4 regions of the Streptomyces sp. NPDC014006 genome follow, and region 1 is predicted to be linked to each of the others. Evidence: riboswitches for the same ligand, from Rfam matches in the RefSeq annotation. Region 1 holds a riboswitch; each other region holds the start of a gene.
What was found. A riboswitch is a leader RNA that binds a small molecule or an ion and turns the genes downstream of it on or off. The one in region 1 is predicted to bind cobalamin.
Positions count from the first base shown of each region.

Region 1 (5,742 bases):
GACGGCGGCCACGTTTTTCAGCATGCTGCCAGTGTGCCTCGCCGGTGGCAGTAATTCGAGGGTCTGCGGCAGTCCTGCCACTCACGGTAAGGAGCGTTCCGCGCGAGAGTGGTGTCCATGAACGGAAACCAGATCGAAGGCCTGATCGGAATGCTCTTCACCCTCGGGATCCTGGTCCTCCTCGTCCTGCCGTCCGCGCTCGGCGTCGTGCGCGACCGCCGCATGGACCGGCAGATCCGGGAGGCCGCGCACCCCGCTCCCCGCATCCAGACCCCGCGCCGGACCAGCCCGCGCATCCAGGCGCACCGCACTGTCCGACCCCGCATGTAACCTCCCGCTGACGCAATCGATCACGGTGATCGAGCGCCGGGGAGGGAAACATGAGCAACGGCATCCCGCGAAGAGCGGTCTGGGCCACGGCGAGCGGCGCCGCGGCCCTCGTGCTCCTCACCGCGACCGGCGCGCACGCCGAGGGCCGTGGAGACATCCGGGTGGTGGGGGCCGTCGTCAACGGCGGTCACCCCGTGGGCATCGGGACCGTCAAGGAGATCACGTTCCCGGTCGTCCTCACCATCCGGGACGACTCCGGGGTGAAGGGCGTCGGCCGCGTCAGCACGATGAACGTGTCGAACGCCTACGGCTTCATCGAGTGGTCCGGCACGACCTGCGCGAAGAAGTCGGCAATCACCTCGGTGTGCACGGCCACCATGAAGGCCACGCCCGCCTGGATGCCGGCGAGCGACGACATCGACACCAACCGGGTCGCCGGCCTCTGGCAGGTCAACGCCACCGTCAAAGCGAACGACGGCGACTACTGGATCTCCGACAACATCGCCCGGTACTCCGTCAAGCGGGCCACGACACTCACCGCCGACGCAGCGCCCGAGCCCGTGCGCAAGGGCGGACAGCTGACCGTCACCGGAACGCTCAGCCGGGCGAACTGGGAGAGCCTGAGGTACCAAGGCTACGCCGGGCAGCCGGTCCAGCTCCAGTTCCGCAAGGCCGGCACCACCCGCTACACCACGGTCAAGACCGTCACAACGGGCAGCACCGGCCGGCTCAGCACCACCGTCACCGCCTCCGCGGCCGGCGACTGGCGCTGGTACTACCCCGGCACGTCGACCACCATGCTCGCCGTGTCGGCCGGGGACACCGTGACCCTGAAGTAACCGCGCCTCAGAAGTCCTCGTCCAGGTCGACGGTGCCCTCCACCGCCACCTGATACGCCGAGGGGCGGCGCTCGAAGAAGTTGGTCAGCTCCTGAACGCCCTGCAACTCCATGAAGGAGAAGGGGTTCTCCGAACCGTAGACGGGAGCGAAGCCGAGGCGGGTGAGGCGCTGGTCGGCGACGCACTCCAGGTACTGGCGCATCGAGTCGGTGTTCATGCCGGGGAGGCCGTCGCCGCACAGGTCGCGCGCGAACTGCAGCTCGGCCTCCACGGCCTCCTCGAGCATGTCGGTGACCTGCTGCCCGAGCTCCTCGTCGAAGAGGTCAGGCTCCTCCTTGCGGACGGTGTCGACCACGTCGAACGCGAACGACATGTGCATGGTCTCGTCGCGGAACACCCAGTTGGTGCCGGTGGCGAGACCGTGCAGCAGGCCCCTGCTGCGGAACCAGTAGACGTACGCGAAGGCGCCGTAGAAGAACAGGCCCTCGATGCATGCGGCGAAGCAGATCAGGTTCAGCAGGAAGCGGCGCCGGTCGGCCCTCGTCTCCAGGCGCTCCAGCTTCTCCACCTCGTTGATCCACTTGAAGCAGAACCCGGCCTTCTCCCGGATGGACGGGATGTTCTCCACCGCGTCGAAGGCGGCCGCCCGGTCGTCCGGGTCGGGCAGATAGGTGTCCAGCAGCGTCAGATAGAACTGGACGTGCACGGCCTCCTCGAAGAGCTGCCGCGACAGGTACAGGCGCGCCTCGGGGGAGTTGATGTGCTTGTACAGCGTCAGCACCAGATTGTTCGCGACGATCGAGTCGCCCGTCGCGAAGAACGCCACCAGCCGGCCGATGAGGTGCTGCTCCGCCGGCGTCAGCTTCGCGAGGTCGGCGACGTCCGAGTGGAGGTCGACCTCCTCCACGGTCCAGGTGTTCTTGATGGCGTCCCGGTAGCGCTCGTAGAAGTCCGGGTAGCGCATGGGGCGCAGGGTCAGCTCGAAGCCCGGGTCGAGGAGGTTCGTGTTACGGGTGGTCATTACTGGCAGGCCTCGCAGGACTCGGGGTTTTCCAGGGAGCAGGCGACGGCCTCTTCGGAGGTCACCTGCTGGACGGGAACGGGGACGGTGGCCTGCGCCCGGGCGGCGCGAGCGATGCGCGTCGCCGGGCGCGAGCGCAGGTAGTACGTCGTCTTCAGCCCGGACTTCCAGGCGTAGGCGTACATCGAGGAGAGCTTGCCGATCGTCGGCGTCTCCAGGAACAGGTTGAGGGACTGCGCCTGGTCGAGGAACGGGGTCCGCGCCGCCGCCATGTCGATCAGACCGCGCTGCGGGATCTCCCACGCGGTGCGGTACAGCCGCCGCACGTCCTCGGGGATCCAGGCGAAGTCCTGCACCGAGCCGCTCGACTCGCGCAGCGCCTCACGGGTGCGGGCGTCCCACACGCCGAGCTTCTTCAGCTCGGCGACCAGGTAGGAGTTCACCTGGAGGAACTCGCCGGACAGCGTCTCGCGCTTGAACAGGTTCGACACTTGCGGCTCGATGCACTCGTACACGCCCGCGATGGAGGCGATGGTGGCGGTCGGCGCGATGGCCAGCAGCAGGCTGTTGCGCATGCCGGTCCCGGCGATCCGCTCCCGCAGCGCCGCCCAGCGCTCCGGCCAGGTCAGCTCCACGTCGTAGTGGTCGGGGTGCAGCACCCCCCGTGCGGTGCGGGTCTTCTCCCAGGCCGGCAGCGGGCCGTTGCGCTCGGCGAGGTCGGCGGAGGCCTCGTACGCGGCGAGCATGACCCGCTCCGCGATCCGGGTGGACAGCGCCTTGGCCTCGGGGGAGTCGAACGGCAGCCGCAGCTTGAAGAAGACGTCCTGCAAACCCATCGCGCCCAGGCCCACCGGGCGCCACTTGGCGTTGGAGCGGCCCGCCTGCTCGGTCGGGTAGAAGTTGATGTCGACGACGCGGTCGAGGAAGGTGACGGCGGTGCGGACGGTGGCGTCCAGCCGCTCCCAGTCGATGTCCCCGTCGGCCACGAACGCGCCGAGGTTGACCGAGCCGAGGTTGCACACGGCCGTCTCACCGTCGTCGGTGACCTCCAGGATCTCCGTGCAGAGGTTGGAGGAGTGGACGACGTGGCCCGGCAGCGCGGTCTGGTTGGCGGTGCGGTTGGCGGCGTCCTTGAAGGTCATCCAGCCGTTGCCGGTCTGCGCGAGGGTGCGCATCATGCGGCCGTACAGCTCACGGGCCGGAAGCGTCTTCTTCGCCAGCCCCGCGTCCTCCGCCTTGCGGTACGCGGCGTCGAACTCCTCGCCCCACAGATCCACCAGCTCCGGCACGTCGGCCGGAGAGAACAGCGACCACTGCGCGTCGGCGCCCACCCGGCGCATGAACTCGTCCGGGACCCAGTGCGCGAGGTTCAGGTTGTGCGTACGGCGGGCGTCCTCACCGGTGTTGTCCCGCAGCTCCAGGAACTCCTCGATGTCGGAGTGCCAGGTCTCCAGGTACACCGCGGCCGCGCCCTTGCGCCGCCCGCCCTGGTTCACCGCGGCGACCGAGGCGTCCAGCGTCTTCAGGAACGGCACGATGCCGTTGGAGTGCCCGTTGGTGCCGCGGATCAGCGAACCGCGGCTGCGGATACGGGAGTACGACAGCCCGATGCCGCCGGCGTGCTTGGAGAGCCGGGCGACCTGGTGGTAGCGGTCGTAGATGGAGTCCAGCTCGTCCAGCGGTGAGTCGAGCAGGTAGCAGGACGACATCTGGGGGTGCCGGGTGCCGGAGTTGAAGAGGGTGGGGGAGGACGGCAGGTAGTCGAGGCGGCTCATGAGCCCGTAGAGCGCCGCGACCTCGTCGGCGGAGCGGAGGGTGTCGTCCTCGGCGAGCCCGCTGGCCACCCGCAGCAGGAAGTGCTGCGGCGTCTCGATCACCTTGCGGGTGATCGGGTGCCGCAGCAGATAGCGGCTGTGCAGGGTGCGCAGGCCGAAGTAGCCGAAGCGGTCGTCGGCGTGGGTGTCGATCAGCGCGTCCAGCCGCTCGGCGTGCAGCCGGACGAAGTCGGCGGTCCGGTCCGCGATGAGCCCCTCGCGGTGGCCGACGGCGACCGACCCGGTGAACGACGTGACGTCCTGGGAGGCCGCCTCCGCGCGGATGGTGAGGGTGAGCAGGCGGGCGGCGAGCCGGGAGTAGGCGGGGTCCTCGGAGATGAGTCCGGCGGCGGCCTCCGTGGCCAGCTCCCGCAGCTCCGCCTCGTCGGCGTGCGCCGAGCGGCCGCGCAGCGCGGCGGCGGCGACCCGGCCGGGGTCGGCGTCGGGGAGGTCGGCGGTCAGCTCGGTCAGGGTGCGCAGCAGCGCGGCACCGGGGCCGTCGTGCTCCCGCTGGCTGGCTGAGGCCGGATCGGCTGGCGCGATGGTCACGTGGGGCTCTCCCTCGCTCGGCACGGGGCCTTGCGGAGGGCAGGGGGCAGCACACGAGCGCACGCGGCGTCGCGTCCACCGGCCCATCCCACGAGGCCCGGACGTCAGGGCACACCGGCCGGGTGGCCGGGTGCACTGTCGGCAGGTCCTCGGACTGAACCAGCGTGCGCGAAGCACGCATGTACACCGTTGCGGGACAGTTCCGGATTCGCACCGGATTCCCCTGCGGCGACAGCGAGCATGAGCATACATCTAGTGCCGGGCTGTCGTGTCACCCCCAGATGTTGTGTCCCGGTGGCTTCACAGCGTCAGCTCGTAGGTGAGAAGGGTGATGTCGTCGAGTTCCGGCAGGGGATTCCAGTCCCGCTCCGGCGTACGGACGAAGCCCAGCCGTTCGTAGAGGCGGTGGGCGGTGTGCATGGTCCGCTGGGTCGACAGGACGAGCCGCCCGCAGCCGTCGACGGCCCGGGCCCGCTCGACGCAGGCCCGTACGAGCGCCTCGCCGACACCCCGGCCGCGGGCCGCGTGGGCGACGGCCAGCATGCGCATCTCGGCCTCGCCGGGACGCGCGACGTCGGCCATGGGCCCGCCGGCCGGAACGAAGGTGACGCCGCCGAGGACGGTGTCGTCCGCCGTGGCGACCAGGACCTCGGCCGCGGCGGCGCGCTTGGCGACGTCGCGCAGCTCGCCGAGGTAGGGGTCGCTCGCGGCGAAGTCCAGGAGTCCGTCCTGGAGATAGGCCTGGGCGGTGATCTCACCGAGGGCGGCGTGTTCGCGGGGTGCGACGGGCCGGATCACGATGTCCATGACGGCGAGTGTGCCCCACGGGTACGACGGCGGGCCGCCGGATTTCTCCGGCGGCCCGTCGTCGATGCCGCTCTCAGTGACCTGCGGCGCCCGCCGTGGCCGGGGGGAGTTCGGTCTGGACGCCCGGGTCGCCGGCGTCCGCCGTGTAGTCCTCCGGGCTGGTCTCGTCGACGCCCTCGGGGGCCTTCACGGCCTTCAGGACGAAGGTGAGGACCACGGTCACCACCACGTTCAGCACGAACGCCGTGAGGCCGATGTAGCCGATCTCGCCGATGCCGGGGATCTCCTTCGCGGAGCCGCCGAAGTGCTTCTGGCCCGGGTTGGTGGGCGACGGTACCCCGTAGGCGACGAGGGTGCCGTAGACCATGCCGACCGCCCAGCC
Region 1 is NZ_JBICAJ010000006.1:257,227-262,968, reverse strand. Features, by position in the region: gene ACF1GV_RS22115 (helix-turn-helix domain-containing protein) at 1-24, opposite strand, end outside; gene ACF1GV_RS22110 (hypothetical protein) at 118-330, shown strand; gene ACF1GV_RS22105 (hypothetical protein) at 381-1,169, shown strand; gene ACF1GV_RS22100 (ribonucleotide-diphosphate reductase subunit beta) at 1,177-2,190, opposite strand; gene ACF1GV_RS22095 (ribonucleoside-diphosphate reductase subunit alpha) at 2,190-4,553, opposite strand; cobalamin riboswitch at 4,676-4,808, opposite strand; gene ACF1GV_RS22090 (GNAT family N-acetyltransferase) at 4,854-5,360, opposite strand; gene mctP (monocarboxylate uptake permease MctP) at 5,434-5,742, opposite strand, start outside.

Region 2 (5,742 bases), on a different contig from region 1:
TGCCCTCGCCGGGGTCGTTGACGATGAACGGGTAGATCAGCGGCAGGTCACCGAGGACGGCGTCCGGGGCGCACCCGCCCGACAGGCCGAGGCCCTTGCCCGGCAGCCACTCCATCGTGCCGTGCTTGCCCATGTGCACGATCGCGTCCGCGCCGAAGCTGTTGTCCAGCCAGCGGTAGGCCGCCATGTAGTGGTGGGACGGCGGCATGTCCGGGTCGTGGTAGATCGCGATCGGGTTCTCGCCGAAGCCGCGCGGCGGCTGGATCATCACGACGACGTTCCCGAACTGCAGGGAGGCCAGGACGATGTCGTCGCCGTCGACGTACAGGGAGCCCGGCGGTTCACCCCACGCCTCCAGCATGGCGTCCCTGAGCTCCGGGTCCAGCTTGTCGAACCACGCCCGGTAGTCCGCCAGCGGCACCCGCGCGGGCGCGGAGGCCAGCTGCTCCTCGGTCAGCCACTCCACGTCGTGGCCGCCGGCCTCGATCAGCCGGTGGATCAGCTCGTCACCGCCGGAGGGGTACCCGCTCACCGCGTACCCGGCGTCCCGCAGCGCGTCCAGCACCCGCACCGCCGACGCGGGCGTGTCCAGACCGACCGCGTTGCCGACGCGGGAGTGCTTGGTCGGGTACGCGGTGAAGACCAGCGCGATCTTCTTCTCGGCGTTCGGCTTGTGCTTCAGCCGGGCGTGCCGCACGGCGATGCCGGCGACGCGCGCGGCCCGCTCCGGGTCGGCGACGTACACCGGGACCTCGTCCGGGCCCTGCTCCTTGAAGGAGAACGGCACGGTGATCAGCCGGCCGTCGAACTCCGGGATGGCGACCTGCATCGCCGCGTCCATGGGGGACAGGGCGGCGTCCGACTCCTCCCAGGCGCTCTTCGACGACGTCAGGCACAGGCCCTGCAGCACCGGGACGTCGAGGTCGGCGAGCGCGCCGATGTCCCAGGCCTCCTCGTCGCCGCCCGCGGAGGCCTGCGAGGCGTGCGTGCCGCCGGCCGCGAGCACGGTGGCGACCAGGGCGTCGGCGCGCGTGAGGAGTTCGTACAGCCCAGGGTCCGCGCCGCGCAGCGAACCGCAGTACACGGGCAGCGCATTGGCGCCCTGCGCCTCGATCGCCTCGCACAGGGTGTCCACGAAGGCGGTGTTGCCGCTCAGTTCGTGGGCGCGGTAGAAGAGCACCCCGACGGTCGGACGGCCGTCCTGCAGCGCGTACGAGCCGTGGACGCCGTACTCCGGCATCGTGTGCGGCTCCTCGAAGCCCTCACCGGTCAGCAGCACCGTGTCCGACAGGAACCGCGACAGCTCCAGCAGGTTCGCGGGACCGCCCTCGACCAGGTACCGCAGCGCCTCCGCGACCACGCCGGCCGGCACGCTCGACTCGGCCATCAGCTCGGCGTCCGGGACGGTCTCGCCGCCCAGCAGCACGGTAGGGATGCCGGACGCCTTCAGCGCGGCGAGCCCGTCCTCCCAGGCCCGCTTGCCGCCCAGCAGCCGTACGACGGCGAGGTCGGCGCCCTCGACCAGCGCCGGGAGTTCCTCGGCGACGTCCACGCGGGTCGGGTTGCCGATCCGGTAGTCCGCACCGGAGGCCCGGGCCGCCAGCAGATCCGTGTCGGCGGTGGACAACAACAACACTGTGCTCATGCGGGCGCTCCCGGTGGAATGAAAGGCAGTCCTTGCGGCGCGCCGGACTCGATGAGCCGCCACAGCGCGTCCGTGTCCGCGTGCTGTTCGATCAGGTCGCCGAGCCGGTCGAGCTGCTCCTCGCGCAGCGCGGCGAAGGAGGTGTCCGGCGCGGGCACGAAGCGGCGGCCCGCGGCGGCGGCCACCTCGCGCAGGAAGGCGCGGCGGAAGCCGTCGGACTCCAGCGAGCCGTGCCAGTGGGTGCCCCAGGTCTGGCCGACGCGGCAGCCGTCGAGGAAGGGCTCCCCTCCCGTCACGGAGGCGATGCCGTGGTGGATCTCGTACCCCTCGACCCGCTCGCCGAGGGCTTCCCCGCTCGGCCGGGTCAGGGTCTTCTCGCGGGCGAACCGCACCCGCACCGGCAGCACGCCGAGCCCGTCGACGGCACCGGCGCGTGACTCGACCTCGTCCTCGATGTGTTCACCGAGGATCTGGAAACCACCGCAGATGCCGAGCACGGGCCGCTGCTCGGCGGCCCGGCGCACGAGGGCGTCGGCCAGGCCGCGTTCGCGCAGCCACTGAAGCGCCCGCACCGTCCCGCGGGTGCCCGGGATCACCACCAGGTCGGCGTCGGCCAGCTCCTCCGGCCGGTCCACGAACCGCACGACCACGCCCGGTTCGGCGGCCAGCGCGTCCACGTCGGTGAAGTTGGACATCAGCGGGATCGCGCAGACGGCGACCCGCAGGACGTCCTCGCCGACGGGCGGGGAGACGGCCGACTCGCGGACGGTGCCGCGCAGGGACACCCTGAGGCCGTCCTCCTCGTCGATACCGAGCCCGTGCCGGAAGGGCAGGACGCCGTAGGTGCGCCGCCCGGTGAGGCCGTGCAGCATGTCCAGGCCCGGCTCCAGCAGGGAGACGTCGCCGCGGAACTTGTTCACCAGGAAGCCGGCGACCAGTTCCTGGTCCTCGGGTGAGAGCAGGGCGAGCGTGCCGAAGAAGGACGCGAAGACGCCCCCGCGGTCGATGTCGCCGACGACGAGCACGGGCAGCCGCGCGCCCCGCGCGATGCCCATGTTCACGATGTCGGTCCGGCGCAGATTGATCTCGGCCGGTGAGCCGGCCCCCTCGCAGATCACCGCGTCATACGTGCCCCGCAACTCGGCCAGGCACTCCAGGACCGTCCCCAGCAGCTTCTGCTGGCGTCCGCCGTGGTAGCCGCGTGCGCTCATCTCGCCCACCGGCTTGCCCAGCAGCACCACTTGGCTGCTCTGCTCGCCGCCGGGCTTGAGCAGCACCGGGTTCATCAACGCGGTCGGCTCGATCCGGCAGGCCTGGGCCTGCATGGCCTGCGCCCGCCCGATCTCGGCGCCCTCGCGGGTGACGAAGGAGTTCAGGGACATGTTCTGCGCCTTGAAGGGCGCCACCTTCACGCCCTGCCGCACCAGCCACCGGCAGATCCCGGCGGTGACGACGCTCTTGCCGGCGTCGGAGGTGGTGCCGGCGACGAGGAGACCGCCGTTCATCGATCACGCCCCTTCCCGATGACGTTCATCGATTGCGCCCCTTCCGGATGAGGTGTGCGCCCGCGCACACGCCGAGCGCCAGCCAGCTCACGCGCCGGGACAGCCGTACCGCCCGCGCGATGTCCTCGGTCCCGACGGCGCGCCCCCGCGGGTTCAGCACGGGCCGGTGTTCCACGCGCCCGCCGTACGACAGGGTGCCGCCCAGCCGCAGGCCGAGCGCGCCCGCGAAGGAGGCCTCCACGGGGCCCGCGTTGGGGCTCGGGTGCTTCACCGCGTCCGCCCGCCACGCCCGTACGGCGCCACGCCGGTCCGGGCCGGTGAGCACGGCGAGGGCGGCGGTCAGCCGGGCGCCCGGCCAGCCGGCCACGTCGTCGAGGCGGGCGGAGGCCCAGCCGAAGCGCCGCAGCCGCGGCGACTTGTGACCGACCATCGCATCCAGGGTGTTGACGGCCCGGAACCCGAGCAGCCCGGGCACCCCGCCGACGGCGCCCCACACCAGCGCGCCCACGACGGCGTCGGAGGTGTTCTCGGCGACCGACTCGACCACGGCCCGGGCGATCCCGTCGGCGTCCAGCGCCTGGGGGTCACGGCCGCACAGATGGGGCAGCCGGGCCCGCGCCGCCTCCACGTCCCCGGCTTCCAGGGCGCGCCCGATGGCGCCGGCCTCGCGTGCGAGGGAGGTCCCCCCGACCACGGACCAGGTGGCGGCGGCGGTCAGCGCGACCGAGGCGGCGGGGGAGCGGCGCACCGAGCGGGCGGCCACGGCCCCGAGCGCGACGGCGCCTCCGGCGCAGACGGCGGTGTGCAGGGCGCCCCAGCCGCGGTGGTCGCGCCACAGGGTGCGCTCGACGGCGTCCGCGGCCCGTCCGAACACGGCGACCGGGTGCCCGCGGCGCGGATCACCGAGGAGGAGGTCACCGAGGAGGCCGGCGGCGGCGCCGTACGCGAAGACGCGTTCGGCTCGCATCGGGCTCAGCCGGCCGTGGGGTCGAGCGGAGCGTCGCTGATGGGCCTGGTCCTCAACCGGCAGCCGCGCATGGCGTCATGTCCTCACTCAGGGTGTCCGCGCCCTGGTTAGAAGGAGATTCGGCGGTGAGAGTTCCTGGCTCCCGGGGTTGCACACCCCGGTGACAGTGGCGGGACCGCGCCGGACTTCCACCGGCTTCCTCTCCTGCACGCCGCAAACTTGGCTCCGGCAGTCCACCACGGCTGTCAGAGGGCCGTCAACTTGCCCTTGACCTGGGGCGGAGGAGTGTGGGCAGGCCCACACGGAGGCGACCTGCCAGGTCACAAAGGAACGCGGGGTGCCGCTCGGGCACCCCGCGTTTTTCGTTGACGAGGCCGGTCAGGCGACGATCAGGCTGATGCCGTACGCCACCGCCGCCGCGCACGCCGCGAAGCAGGCGTACGCGCCGGTGACCGCGAGGGCGGCCGAACCGCCCTGCGCCTGGACCCGCTCGCGGCGGGACAGGCCCATGATGCCGAGGGTGAACAGGGCCACCAGACCCACGGTGACCATGAGGCTGACACCGAAGACGGAGCCGAGGGCCGCCCAGTCGATCTTCATGCTGCTTCTCTTCCTTCGTACCCGAAAGCGGCGGTCAGACGGCCGGGGCCGGGTTCGCGGTGGCCGGCTGCTCCGCCGTCGCGGCGGCGGGGGCGGGGATGGTGGCCGTCAGGCCGTCCGTGACCGCCGGGCCGGCGGCCGGAGGCGGGGTCACGGCGGCGATCGCGGTGGTGACCACGCCGGCCGGCTCCTCCTCCACGGCGTTGACGTTGGTGTGGTCGACGACCTCGCGGCGGGAGACCTTCCAGATGCCGAAGCTGGCGGACACCAGGAAGACGGCGACCAGCGCGGTGCCCCAGGCGCCGAAGCCGGTGACGTACTCGGCGAGCGCGCCGACCAGCGCGGCGGCCGGCAGGGTCAGCACCCAGGCGACGAGCATCCGGGTCGCGGTCGACCAGCGCACCACGCCGCCCTTGCGGCCCACGCCCGCGCCCATCACGGAGCCGGAGACGACGTGCGTGGTGGACAGCGAGAAGCCGAGGTGGGAGGAGGCGAGGATGGCGGTGGCCGCGCTGGTCTGGGCGGCGAAGCCCTGCTGCGGCTGCATGTCCGTCAGGCCCTTGCCCATGGTGCGGATGATGCGCCAGCCGCCGATGTAGGTGCCGAGCGCGATGGCCAGGCCGGCGGAGAGGATCACCCAGGTGGGCGGGTCGGAGTCGGGCGCGATGGCGCCGCCCGCGACCAGGGCGAGGGTGATGATGCCCATCGTCTTCTGCGCGTCGTTGGTGCCGTGGGCGAGGGAGACCAGGCCCGCGGAGGCGATCTGGCCGGCCCGGTAGCCCTTCTCGGCGGCCTTGCCGTCGGCCTTCTTGCCCAGCGTGTACGACAGACGGGTCGCGACCATCGCCGCGACGCCGGCGACGACCGGGGCGGCGACCGCGGGCAGCAGCACCTTGGTGACGAGCACGTCACCGTGGACGGCGCCGAAGCCGGCGGAGGCGACGGTGGCGCCGATCAGACCGCCCATGAGGGCGTGCGAGGAGCTGGAGGGCAGGCCCACGAGCCAGGTCAGCAGGTTCCAGAGG
Region 2 is NZ_JBICAJ010000001.1:1,348,568-1,354,309, forward strand. Features, by position in the region: gene cobN (cobaltochelatase subunit CobN) at 1-1,645, opposite strand, end outside; gene ACF1GV_RS06170 (cobyric acid synthase) at 1,642-3,150, opposite strand; gene ACF1GV_RS06175 (cobalamin biosynthesis protein) at 3,176-4,117, opposite strand; cobalamin riboswitch at 4,224-4,370, opposite strand; gene ACF1GV_RS06180 (hypothetical protein) at 4,496-4,717, opposite strand; gene ACF1GV_RS06185 (anion permease) at 4,752-5,742, opposite strand, start outside.
Region 2: linked by a shared signal. The riboswitch ahead of ACF1GV_RS06175 (cobalamin biosynthesis protein) and the one ahead of ACF1GV_RS22095 (ribonucleoside-diphosphate reductase subunit alpha) in region 1 are both predicted to bind cobalamin.

Region 3 (5,742 bases), on a different contig from region 1:
ACCAGGCCGGCCATGGTGGGGATGGCCTCGGGGCGCACACTCTTGGTCATCATGCGCATCGAGGCGACGAGGCTGGGCACCACGCACTCGATGACGTCCTTGCCGTGGTCCTCATAGGCCATCCTCAGCCACTGCATGAACATGTAGATGAGGGTGCAGGCGCCGTCCAGCAGGTCGTCGACGCCATCGGGGCCCAGGGAGGCGGCGAACTGGTCGACGAGCGCCTGTTGTTCGGGGTCGGTCCGTGTCCTGCGGTCGTAGACGGCCTTGAGCCGGGAGTCGACCATCATGAGCGCCGCACCCACATCGCCGGCGGGTGCGCGCAGGGGATCACAGGGTGACGACACGGGACTTCCTCCTCGTGCGACCTCGGTGGGCAACTGCGCCGTGTCCGTACAGTAGACCGCCGCCGAGTCGGGGGGCGGGCGAATCCGGGATCGGCCGCGCCGGCAAGGCGTGACCGAGCCTGCGCGCGCGTCGCGTCAGTTGTCCGGTGTCCAGGCCGCCACCAGGGCGAGCAGGCCGGCGAAGCGGGCGGTGAAGACGTTCCCGAACTCCCGCTGCTGCGGGGCCAGTCGGCCCACCTCCACGCAGTCGCCGTCCGCCACGATACGGCTGATCAGGTGCCGGGCACCTGGCGGGCACGGCCGCTCCAGGCCCCGCCGAGGGTGCCCCGCGTCCAGGAGTGAGCCGTAGCGTGTCGATGCCACCCGCGTCGAGGTGGTCGTAGGCGAGACGCGCCTGGTCGATCCCGGAGTCGGTGACGACGCGGCCGAGCCTGACGGTGTTCGCGACCGCCCCGGTCGGGGTGGACGTGGAGGAACTGGTCGCGCCGGCGGCCATCCTGCGGCTCTGCGCACCCCCTGATCACCGCGACCGTCAGTTGGTCGGGGCCGGGTCGCCCCGACCGGGCACCGATGTAGGTGTGCGCACCCTGTTGACACCCCTCGCCGGCTTCCTATCATCAATCCCTGTCCGCGAATACGACCAACGTTCGATATATCGACCATCTGTCTCATGACAGGTGCATGACCGGCTCCCTTCGCCCGGCGGCTGACTCCGCCCCCCACTCATCCCAGGAGACCGTGCATGTCTTCCCCCTTCACCCGCTCGAGGCAGGGCTCGCTCGCGCTGTTGGCGCTCGCGCTGGCCCTGGTCACCGCCCTGCTCGGCGGCCGCGCCTCCGCCGACGCGCAAGCCGCGGCCGCCGGCACGCGCCCCTGCGACCTCTACGCCTCCGGGGGCACCCCCTGCGTGGCCGCGCACAGCACGACCCGCGCCCTGTACTCCGCGTACGGCGGCCGCCTCTACCAGGTCAAACGCGCCTCGGACGGCGCCACCCGCGACATCGGCGCGCTCGGCGCGGGCGGCTACGCCGACGCCGCCGCCCAGGACTCCTTCTGCGCGGGCACGAGCTGCCTCATCACCGTCATCTACGACCAGTCCGGCCGCGGCAACCACCTCACCCAGGCACCGCCCGGAGGGTTCTCCGGCCCTGCCGCCGGCGGATACGACAACCTCGCCGAAGCGTCCGCCGCGCCGGTCACCGTAGGCGGCCACAAGGCATACGGCGTCTTCATCGCCCCCGGCACCGGCTACCGCAACAACCACACCAGTGGCATCGCGACCGGAGACCAGCCGGAGGGCATGTACGCGATCCTCGACGGCAGCCACTACAACGGCGGTTGCTGCTTCGACTACGGCAACGCCGAGACCAACAGCCGGGACAACGGCAACGGCACGATGGAGGCCATCTACTTCGGCAACATCAAGGTGTGGGGCTACGGAACCGGCAACGGCCCCTGGGTGATGGCCGACCTGGAGAACGGCCTTTTCTCCGGCGTCAATCCGGGCTACAACGCGAACGATCCCAGCGTCAGCCACCGGTTCCTCACCGCGATCGTCAAGGGCGGCTCGAACAAGTGGGCCATCCGCGCCGGCAATGCGCAGTCCGGCGGACTGTCCACCTACTACAGCGGACCGCGCCCCAACGCCTCGGGCTACAACCCGATGAAGAAGGAAGGCGCCATCATCCTCGGTATCGGCGGCGACAACAGCAATGGATCCGCCGGCACCTTCTACGAGGGAGTGATGACCTCCGGTTACCCGTCGGACGCGACCGAGAACGCCGTGCAGGCCGACATCAACGCGGTCGGCTACACGGCCCCCGCACCGGCCGGCGGCCTCACGGCGGGCGCCAGGGTATCGCTGCGGGCCACCACGTCCTGCTGCACCGGCGAGTACCTCCGGCACGACAGCGCGGACAGCAACGCGGCCATCTCGGCGGTGTCGTCCTCCAGTTCCTCCGCCGACAAGGCGGCCGCCACCTGGATCGTGCGGGCCGGTCTGGGCGACGCCTCCTGCGTCTCCTTCGAGTCCGCCGACAAACCGGGCCAGTACCTGCGCCACTACGACTTCCGGCTGCGCGTCGACACCATCGACAGCAGCGCGCTGTCCCGGCAGGACGCCACGTTCTGCCCGCAGGCCGGTCACAACGGGCAGGGCGTGTCGCTCCGGTCCGCCAACTACCCCGGCGACTTCGTGCGCCACTACGAACACGCCGTCTACATCGCCGGTGACGGAGGATCCCACGCCTGGGACAACGCCGCACTCTGGGCCGACGACACCAGCTGGGCCGTAACCACCCCCTGGGCCTGACGCGTACCCGGGGCGGGTGGGGGCACTCGGCCGGGGCCCCCACCCGCCCCCGCGAGCCGCGGAGGGCCCCGACGGAGGAGGTTCCCGTGTGCCGCCTGTTCGGCCTCAGCAGCGCTCCGCGACGGACGTACGCCACCTTCTGGCTCCTGGACGCCCCCGACAGTCTCAGCAAGCAGAGTCACCGCGACCCCGACGGCACCGGCCTCGGCCACTTCACCGCCGACGGCACCCCCCGCGTCGACAAGGCACCCATCGCGGCCTACCGCGACCGCGCCTTCGCACGGGAGGCCCGGCAGGAGGAGTCGGCGACCTTCATCGCCCATGTGCGCTTCGCCTCCACCGGCAGCCTGGACGTCCGTAACACCCACCCCTTCGAGCAGGCGGGGCGGCTCTTCGCGCACAACGGGGTGATCGAGGGCCTCGACGCACTCGACGACCACTTGGGGGAGGACCGCTCACTGGTCCGGGGCGACACCGACTCCGAGCGCTTCTTCGCCCTGATCAGCCGGGAGACCCGACGACACGACGGGGACGTCACCACCGGCATCCGGCAGGCCGCCCGCTGGATCGCCGCGCGCCTGCCCGTCTACGCCATGAACCTGATCCTCATCAGCCCACAGGAGCTGTGGGCACTGCGCTACCCGGACACCCACGGCCTGTACGTCCTGCAGCGCCCGGCGGGCGGCCAGCACGGCAGCAGGCACCTCGACCACAGCGGCAGCGACGGCCGGATGCGCGTCCACTCGGCACCCCTCGCCGACCACCCCGCCGTCATCGTCGCCAGCGAGCGCATGGACGACAACCCGCACTGGCGCCCGATGGAGTCCGGTGAGCTCCTCCACGTCGGCCCCGACCTGCGCACCACCCACCGGGTCGTCCTGCCGGACCCTCCGGCCCACCGGCTCACCCTCGACGATCTGCATCCCGACGCGGCAGCCTCGCAGAAGGCCGCCTGATCCGTCCCTCGAACAGCCGGCCCGCCATCCGGTTCAGTCCGCCGCCCCCGGCCGGTCGCCCCGGCCCCGTCGCCCCCGCCCGGTCCGAGAGGAAGATCACGCCGGGCCAGGCCGTCTTGGCCATGGACGCGTCACGCGGTACGGTCTGTCCGAATCGACGACGGCGAGACGGAAGCCGGTGGGAATCCGGCACGGTCGCGCCACTGTGTGCGAAGCCCTGAGGAGGGGTGCTCGCGAGTCAGACCCGTGGCCGTCGTCCAGTGCACCACCGAGATGGGACGCGAACTCCCAGAGGAGGCCCCGCCATGGCCCAGCACGTCGCCCAGCCGACTGCCACCACCCCCGCTGTTCCCGCCACGCTGCCGTTGAAGGCGATCGCCCCCTGGGCGGTCTTCGCCGGCGTCCTGATGCTGGTCCTGCTGTACTTCGTCGGCGCCGAGCAGGGCGCCACCGCCGTGTTCGACGGCACGGACGTCCACGAGTGGGTGCACGACGCCCGCCACCTGCTCGGTTTCCCCTGCCACTGACGCCAGGGACGCCGCGCACCCATGAACTCCGCAACGGTAAGAAACCTTCTCGTGCGGGGCATGCTCGCCGGCCTCGCCGCCGGCGTGCTCGCCCTCGTCGTCGCCTACCTCCTGGGTGAGCCCAGCGTCGACAAGGCGATCGCCTTCGAGGGCGCCCACTCCCATGAGCACGAGATGGAGGCCGTCTCCCGGTCCCTGCAGTCCACCGCCGGTCTCGCCACCGGTGTCCTGGTCTACGGGGTCGCCTTCGGCGGCATCGCCGCGCTCGCGTACGCCTTCGCCCTCGGCCGGGTCGGCCGCTTCGGTCCGCGGGCCACCGCACTGCTGCTGTCCGGCTGTGCGCTCCTGACCGTCTACGTCGTGCCGTTCCTGAAGTACCCGGCCAATCCGCCGTCGGTCGGCGACCCCGACACCATCGGCAAGCGGACCACCCTCTACTTCCTGATGATGCTGCTCAGCGTCCTCCTCGCGGTCGCCGCCACCTTGGTGGGCAAGCGGCTCACGGCGGTCCTGGGCACCTGGTGGGCGACCGTCGTCGCGGTGGCCGCGTTCGCCGCGGTGATCGGCCTGGCCTACCAGTTCCTCCCCGTCGTCAACGAGGTGCCGAAGGACTTCCCGGCCGCCCTGCTGTGGCGGTTCCGGCTCTCCGCGCTGGGCATCCAGACCGCGATGTGGGCCGGGTTCGGCCTGCTCTTCGGCGAGTTGGCCGAACGCCTGCTGAACCCCAGGCCGGCGAAGGCCGACACCGGGCGAACGGTTCCGGCCACGCACTGACTCGTTCCGGACGACGAAGGGCCCTACGGAACTATCCGCAGGGCCCTTCGTCGCATCCGGGCCGCACTCAGCGTGGGGAAGGTGTGTCCGACGCGGCCAGGTGCCGCCCGAGCCGCAGATTCCAGCGTCCCGAGCGGCCGCTCAGCTCGGTGACGGCCAACGGCGGTACGTCGAGCCGCCAGAAGGCCGCCGCGCCCAGCCCCAGGGCGTGCACGACGGCGGCCCGAACCACCTCCGGCTCGACCACGGCGACCGTACGGCCGTCGAAGTCCCGTGCGCTGTCCAGCCAGTGGCCGACCCGCGTGCACAACTCGTGCACGGACTCACCCCCGTGCGGCGCGCTGTCGGGATCGGCGAGCCAACGGGCCACCTCCTCCGGCTCGGCGGCGCCCACCTCGTCCAGGGTGAGACCGCGCCAACGGCCCACGTCCCAGGCCCCGAGCTCCGGCGTCCGCGCGCCGTCGAGGCCGAGCGCCTCCGCGGTCTGCCGGCAGCGCACACTCGGCGACGTCAGCACGCGGGCGGCAGGGGGAAGGGACCCCGCTGCGGCCCGGGCCCGGGCCGCCCCCACGTCGTCGATCGCGTCACCGTCGTCGAAGCGGGCCTGCCGCAGCGACGGGCTCGAGGCGGGCGAGACGAAGAGAACACGGCTGGTCACCTGGCTGCTCCGGCTGTGGCGGTCATGGGTGTGGGTGCGAAAGTAGCACCCGTCCGGCGCGCGGCTTCCGCGCCGGTGCGGGCCGCACAGCCGGCGTCATGGCAGGCCACGGCAGGTCCTCAGCCCTCTGGCGCGGCTACGGCAGGTCCTCAGCCCTTGCCGGCGGGGT
Region 3 is NZ_JBICAJ010000010.1:151,808-157,549, forward strand. Features, by position in the region: gene ACF1GV_RS30365 (hypothetical protein) at 1-347, opposite strand, end outside; gene ACF1GV_RS30370 (hypothetical protein) at 483-710, opposite strand; gene ACF1GV_RS30375 (alpha-L-arabinofuranosidase B) at 1,090-2,658, shown strand; gene ACF1GV_RS30380 (class II glutamine amidotransferase) at 2,745-3,614, shown strand; cobalamin riboswitch at 3,740-3,883, shown strand; gene ACF1GV_RS30385 (CbtB-domain containing protein) at 3,920-4,141, shown strand; gene ACF1GV_RS30390 (CbtA family protein) at 4,163-4,915, shown strand; gene ACF1GV_RS30395 (histidine phosphatase family protein) at 4,983-5,573, opposite strand; gene ACF1GV_RS30400 (SOS response-associated peptidase) at 5,742-5,742, opposite strand, start outside.
Region 3: linked by a shared signal. The riboswitch ahead of ACF1GV_RS30385 (CbtB-domain containing protein) and the one ahead of ACF1GV_RS22095 (ribonucleoside-diphosphate reductase subunit alpha) in region 1 are both predicted to bind cobalamin.

Region 4 (5,742 bases), on a different contig from region 1:
CGGTCGCCGATCCGGCGGGGATCACGACGCGGCTGCTGCCGGTGGAGGTGTCGCTGGCCCCGGGTCCTGGCCGGGGGCAGACGGTCGTCGACCGGCGCCCGCGCCCCGGCGAGTCCGAGATCCACGAGGGCGCCCGCGAACAGCCCCTGGTGGACGTGGCGCTGGAGGTCGACGTCGACCGGTACGTGAGGCTGTACCTGGAGACCGTCGAGCGCTAGTCGGCGGCGGAGGCCGTCCAGCGTTCCTCCACCCTGGCCAGCCTCCAGTACGCCAGCGCCACCGCCCACACCAGGACGAACAGGCCGACGATGAGGTAGCCGACGCTGTCCAGGTCGATCCCGGCGATCCAGCCGGTGACGCCGTCGCTCAGGCCGAACTTGTCGTGCAGCACGCCGACCAGCTCGATGGTGCCGATCACGAACGCGACGGCGATGGACAGGCCGGTGATGGCGAGGTTGTAGAACACCTTGCGGACCGGGTGGGAGAACGCCCACTGGTAGGCGAAGTTCATGAACGTGCCGTCCAGGGTGTCGAACAGGCACATGCCGGCCGTGAACAGCAGCGGCAGGCACAGGATGGCGTACCAGGGCAGTCCGGCGGCCGCGCCCGAGCCGGCCATCACCATCAGGGTGACCTCGGTGGCGGTCTCGAAGCCGAGGCCGAAGAGGAAGCCGAGCGGATACATCTGGCCCGGCCGGGAGATCGAGCGGGTGAGGCGGCCGAGGAAGCGGTTCATGAACCCGCGCGAGTCCAGGTGCCGCTCCAGCTCGGACTCGTCGTACGTGCCCGCCCGCATCGACCGGAACACCTTCAGGATGCCGAACAGGGCGACCAGGTTGAGGGCGGCGATGAGGTACAGGAAGGCACCGGCGACGGTCGTGCCGAGGAAGCCGAGCACCTGGTGGGTGGTGGACCCCTCGTTGGTGACCCGGTCGGCGAGCTGGGTGCCGGCCGCGATCATCACCGCGAGGACGATCACGACGCTGGAGTGGCCGAGCGCGAACCAGAAGCCCACGGACACCGGGCGTTTGCCGTCGGCCATGAGCTTGCGGGTGGTGTTGTCGATGGCGGCGATGTGATCGGCGTCGAAGGCGTGCCGCACGCCCAGGGTGTAGGCGGTGACGCCGAGGCCGATGCCGAAGGCCTTGCTGCCGACCTCGTAGTGGCCAGGTACGACGAGGAGGAAGAGGATCCCGAAGGCGACGACGTGCAGGGCGGCGATGGCGGCCATCAGCCCGGCGGTCTTCACGGTGTCCTCGCGGCGCCATGTGAAGGTGGCCTTCGCGGTCGTCGTCGGGGCAGGGTCGGGCAAGGTCATCCGGTCACGCTCCAGCACCTCGTGGATCTCTTCGTGAGCTGCCGTGGCCGGTCTCCTGGCTGCCGGGTCATGCGTCCGCCGTCCCTGCCTTCCCGGTCGTACGACCAGTGGCCCGGCGTGAGCCGGACGGGACGAGAACTCCCCGATCACAGTGGCGAGGGCCGCGCCGGTTTCCCACCGGCTTCCCGAACACCACGGCCCGCCCACGGTAGGGGGGCCGAGGGTCTTCTGCATACCTGCACAGCTGTGCAGGTATGCAAGATCACAATCGGGGCGGGAGAATGCGGGCATGCACCTCGTGCCCCCCGACCGCGCCGACCGCCGCACCATCGACGGTCACCGTGTCTGTGACGCCATCGCGGCCATCGGCGACGCCGCCCACGTGCGTGCCTGGGCCGACCGCTTCTCGCTGCTCGCCGACCCCAACCGGCTCGCCCTCCTGCTCGCCCTGCACCGCACCGGCCCGCTCGCGGTGTCCGACCTGGCGATCGCGACGGGCATGAACGACCCCGCGGTGTCGCAGGCCCTGCGGCTGCTGCGGGCGTCCGGGACGGTGGCGGGGGAGAAGCAGGGCCGGGTGGTCCGTTACCGGGTGGTCGACCCGGACGTGCAGACCCTGCTCGCGCGGTGCACCGCCGACGGCGCCTGACCCGCGCCCACACGGGCACGTTCCCTTTCGGGGTGAAGTGGACAGTCATCTCCCTGTCGTGCCCGAACCGGCGAACGGAGACCGCGTGCCCGATCTCTCCTCCCGCGACCCCGACTGGTGGCGGCAGGCCGTCGTCTACCAGGTCTACCCCCGCAGCTTCGCCGACGCCGACGGTGACGGTCTCGGCGACCTGCGCGGGATCACCGACCGCCTGACCCACCTGGCCGCGCTCGGCGTCGACGCGCTGTGGCTGAGCCCGTTCTACCCCTCCGAACTCGCCGACGGCGGCTACGACGTCGCCGACCACCGTGCCGTCGACCCGCGCCTGGGCAGCCTGGACCACTTCGACGCGCTCGTCGCCGAGGCGCACCGGCTGGGCCTGAAGCTCGTCGTCGACATCGTCCCCAACCACACCTCGCACCAGCACGCCTGGTTCCAGGAGGCCCTGCGCGCCGGGCCGGGTTCGCGCGCCCGCGAGCGGTACGTCTTCCGGGACGGCCGCGGTGTCCACGGGGAGCTGCCGCCCTCGGACTGGCAGTCGGTGTTCGGCGGCAGCGCCTGGGAGCGGGTGCCGGACGGGCAGTGGTACCTGCATCTGTTCGCCCGCGAGCAGCCCGACCTGAACTGGGCCGACGAGGAGGTGCGCGCCGACCTGCTCGCCACGCTGCGCTTCTGGGCCGACCGGGGCGTGGACGGCTTCCGCGTGGACGTCGCCCACGCCCTGGCCAAGGACCTGAGCGAGCCGCTGCGCGACCTCGGCGCACCCGAGCTGAGCGACGAGGCGGCCCTGACGGTGCTGCCCCCGGGCAGCCATCCCTTCTACGACCGCGACGAGGTGCACGAGATCTACCGGGACTGGCGCCGCCTGCTCGACGCCTACTCCCCGCCCCGCGCGGCCATCGCCGAGGCATGGGTGCCGGGGGAGCGCCGCGCGCTGTACGCCCGGCCGGACGAGCTCGGGCAGGCGTTCAACTTCGAGTTTCTGCAGGCTCCCTGGCACGCGGACGCGCTGCGCGAGGTCATCACCGCGTCGCTGGCCGGCGCCCGTGCCGTCGGCGCCACCGCCACCTGGGTGCTGTCCAACCACGACGTCGTGCGGCACGCCTCCCGGCTGATGCTGCCACCGGGCACCGACGACAACGCCTGGCTGCTGTCCGGCGGGCACGCGCCCCGGATCGACCCGGCGGCCGGGCTGCGCCGGGCCCGCGCCGCGACGCTGCTGATGCTGGCGCTGCCCGGCTCGTCGTACCTCTACCAGGGCGAGGAGCTGGGGCTGCCCGAGGTCGCCGACCTGTCGGCCGAGGTGCTCCAGGACCCGATCTGGGAGCAGACGGGCCATGTCCGCAAGGGCCGCGACGGCTGCCGGGTGCCGCTGCCGTGGACGGTGAGCGGCCCGTCGTACGGCTTCGGGGCGGGCGGCGCCTGGCTGTCGCAGCCGCCGTCCTTCGCGTCGTACGCCGTGCAGGCGCAGGACGGCGTGGAGGGCTCGACGCTGGAGCTGTACCGGGCCGCGCTGAAGCTGCGCCGCAAGCTGGCGCAGGGCGAGGAGCTGCGGTGGGCCGAGGACGTCCCGGACGGTGTGCTCGCCTTCACCCGGTCGGAGGGCTGGCGGTGCGTCGCCAACCTGTCGGAGCGCACGGTTGCGCTGCCGGCCGGCGAGGTGCTGCTGACCAGCGCACCCCTGGAGGACGGCCGGCTCGGCCCGGACACCACCGTGTGGCTCGGCTAGCGCACCGTCGGCGACGGGTCGCCGGGCAGGGGGACCGGGACGGACGTCGGGCTCGGCGGCGGGGGGAGGACCACCTGGGGCTGGCCCCCGGCCGGGGGCGGCGGGGTGACGTCGTTCGAGGGCAGCTTGGGCGGGGCGGTCTGCTGGAAGAGGGCCTGGTCGAAGTTGACCAGGCCGGTCTTCTCCATGACCGTGATGTGGTCGAGCACGGTGTCGTTGGCCTGGTCGGCGAGCGCGCGCACCAGCGTGTTCTTCGTCGTGGACCGGATCTTCGCGATCGTGTTGAAGATCGAGCCGTGCGTGATCCGCAGGATGTTCGCGAAGTCTGAGTCGAACTGCCTGCCGCTGTCCGCGGTGAGGGTGGCGACGAATCCCTGCTGCTGGGGGCTGGGCAGGTTGGGCAGCGTGATGTTCAGCATCGGTGCGACCCTGCGGCAGGTGATGTCCAGGGCCGCGTGCCCGTCGATGAGGTGGCGGCCCGCCGTGAGGACCGCTTTGTCGGTGCTCTTCTTCAGGGCCAACTGACCCACGGGGTACTCCCACAGGCCGGCCGCGCGCACCTTCACCACGAAGTCGCGGTCGCCCTCCGTGAGCGGTCCCCACTGGGTGTTGGCGATCACCCGCGAGGTGTCGCTGGACACCGTCTGCACGCCCAGCATGGCCGGATAGGCGAGCGCAACGAGGGTCAGGCCGAGGGCTCCGCCCACAAAGAGGGTTCCCGTCGCGTTCCGCGAGAGTCGCACCGTGCCTCCTGTCACCGTCCGGTCGAACGCACAGGAGTACGCGGGAAGAGGCGGTTGTGTTCGGGCGGTGCGGCAAAAAAATCTTCCTTGACGGCGGTCGGCTCACGTTTTATGCAGGAATGTGAGTGATGCCCGCAGCCCCGGCAGCTACGGCACCCGAGAAGGGAGAGCCCGATGGCGCGTTCGGTCGGAATCGATCTCGGCACCACGAACTCGGTGGTCGCGGTCCTGGAGGGCGGCGAGCCCACCGTCATCGCCAACACGGAGGGGGCCCGCACCACCCCGTCCGTCGTCGCCTTCGCCAAGAACGGCGAGGTGCTCGTCGGGGAGGTCGCGAAACGGCAGGCCGTGACGAACGTGGAGCGCACGGCCCGGTCCGTCAAGCGGCATGTGGGCGACCACGCCTGGCGGTTCCCGGACAGCGGCGACATCGACGGCAGGCGGTACACCGCGCAGGAGGTCTCCGCGCGCGTGCTGCAGAAACTCAAGCGGGACGCGGAGGCGTACCTGGGCGAGGACGTCACGGACGCCGTGATCACCGTGCCGGCGTACTTCGACGACGCCCAGCGGCAGGCCACGAAGGAGGCCGGAGAGATCGCCGGCCTGAACGTCCCTCGGATCGTCAACGAGCCGACGGCGGCGGCGCTGGCGTACGGGCTGGACAAGGGCAACGACCAGACGGTGCTCGTCTTCGACCTCGGCGGCGGCACGTTCGACGTGTCGCTGCTGGAGATGGGCGACGGTGTCATCGAGGTCAAGGCGACCAACGGCGACACACACCTCGGCGGCGACGACTGGGACCAGCGGATCGTCGACCACCTCGTCACCGGCTTCAAGAACAACTACGGCGTCGATCTGTCGAAGGACAAGATGGCCGTGCAGAGGCTTCGGGAGGCCGCGGAGAAGGCGAAGATCGAGCTGTCCTCGTCGACGGAGACGAGCATCAACCTGCCCTACGTCACCGCCTCCGCCCAGGGTCCGCTGCATCTGGAGGAGAAGCTCACGCGGGCGCAGTTCGAACAGCTGACGGCGGATCTGCTGCAGCGCTGCAAGGGGCCGTTCCAGAACGCGGTGCGCGACGCGGGGATCTCGGTCAAGGACATCGACCACGTGGTGCTGGTCGGCGGTTCGACGCGGATGCCGGCCGTGACGGAGCTGGTGAAGGAACTGACGGGCAAGGAGCCGCACAAGGGCGTCAACCCCGACGAGGTCGTGGCGGTGGGGGCGGCGCTGCAGGCCGGTGTGCTCAAGGGTGAGGTCAAGGACGTCCTGCTGCTGGACGTCACGCCGCTGTCGCTCGGTA
Region 4 is NZ_JBICAJ010000003.1:313,419-319,160, reverse strand. Features, by position in the region: gene ACF1GV_RS13675 (nucleoside hydrolase) at 1-218, shown strand, start outside; gene ACF1GV_RS13670 (HoxN/HupN/NixA family nickel/cobalt transporter) at 215-1,318, opposite strand; cobalamin riboswitch at 1,346-1,530, opposite strand; gene ACF1GV_RS13665 (ArsR/SmtB family transcription factor) at 1,608-1,967, shown strand; gene ACF1GV_RS13660 (glycoside hydrolase family 13 protein) at 2,005-3,696, shown strand; gene ACF1GV_RS13655 (DUF4142 domain-containing protein) at 3,693-4,403, opposite strand; gene dnaK (molecular chaperone DnaK) at 4,614-5,742, shown strand, end outside.
Region 4: linked by a shared signal. The riboswitch ahead of ACF1GV_RS13670 (HoxN/HupN/NixA family nickel/cobalt transporter) and the one ahead of ACF1GV_RS22095 (ribonucleoside-diphosphate reductase subunit alpha) in region 1 are both predicted to bind cobalamin.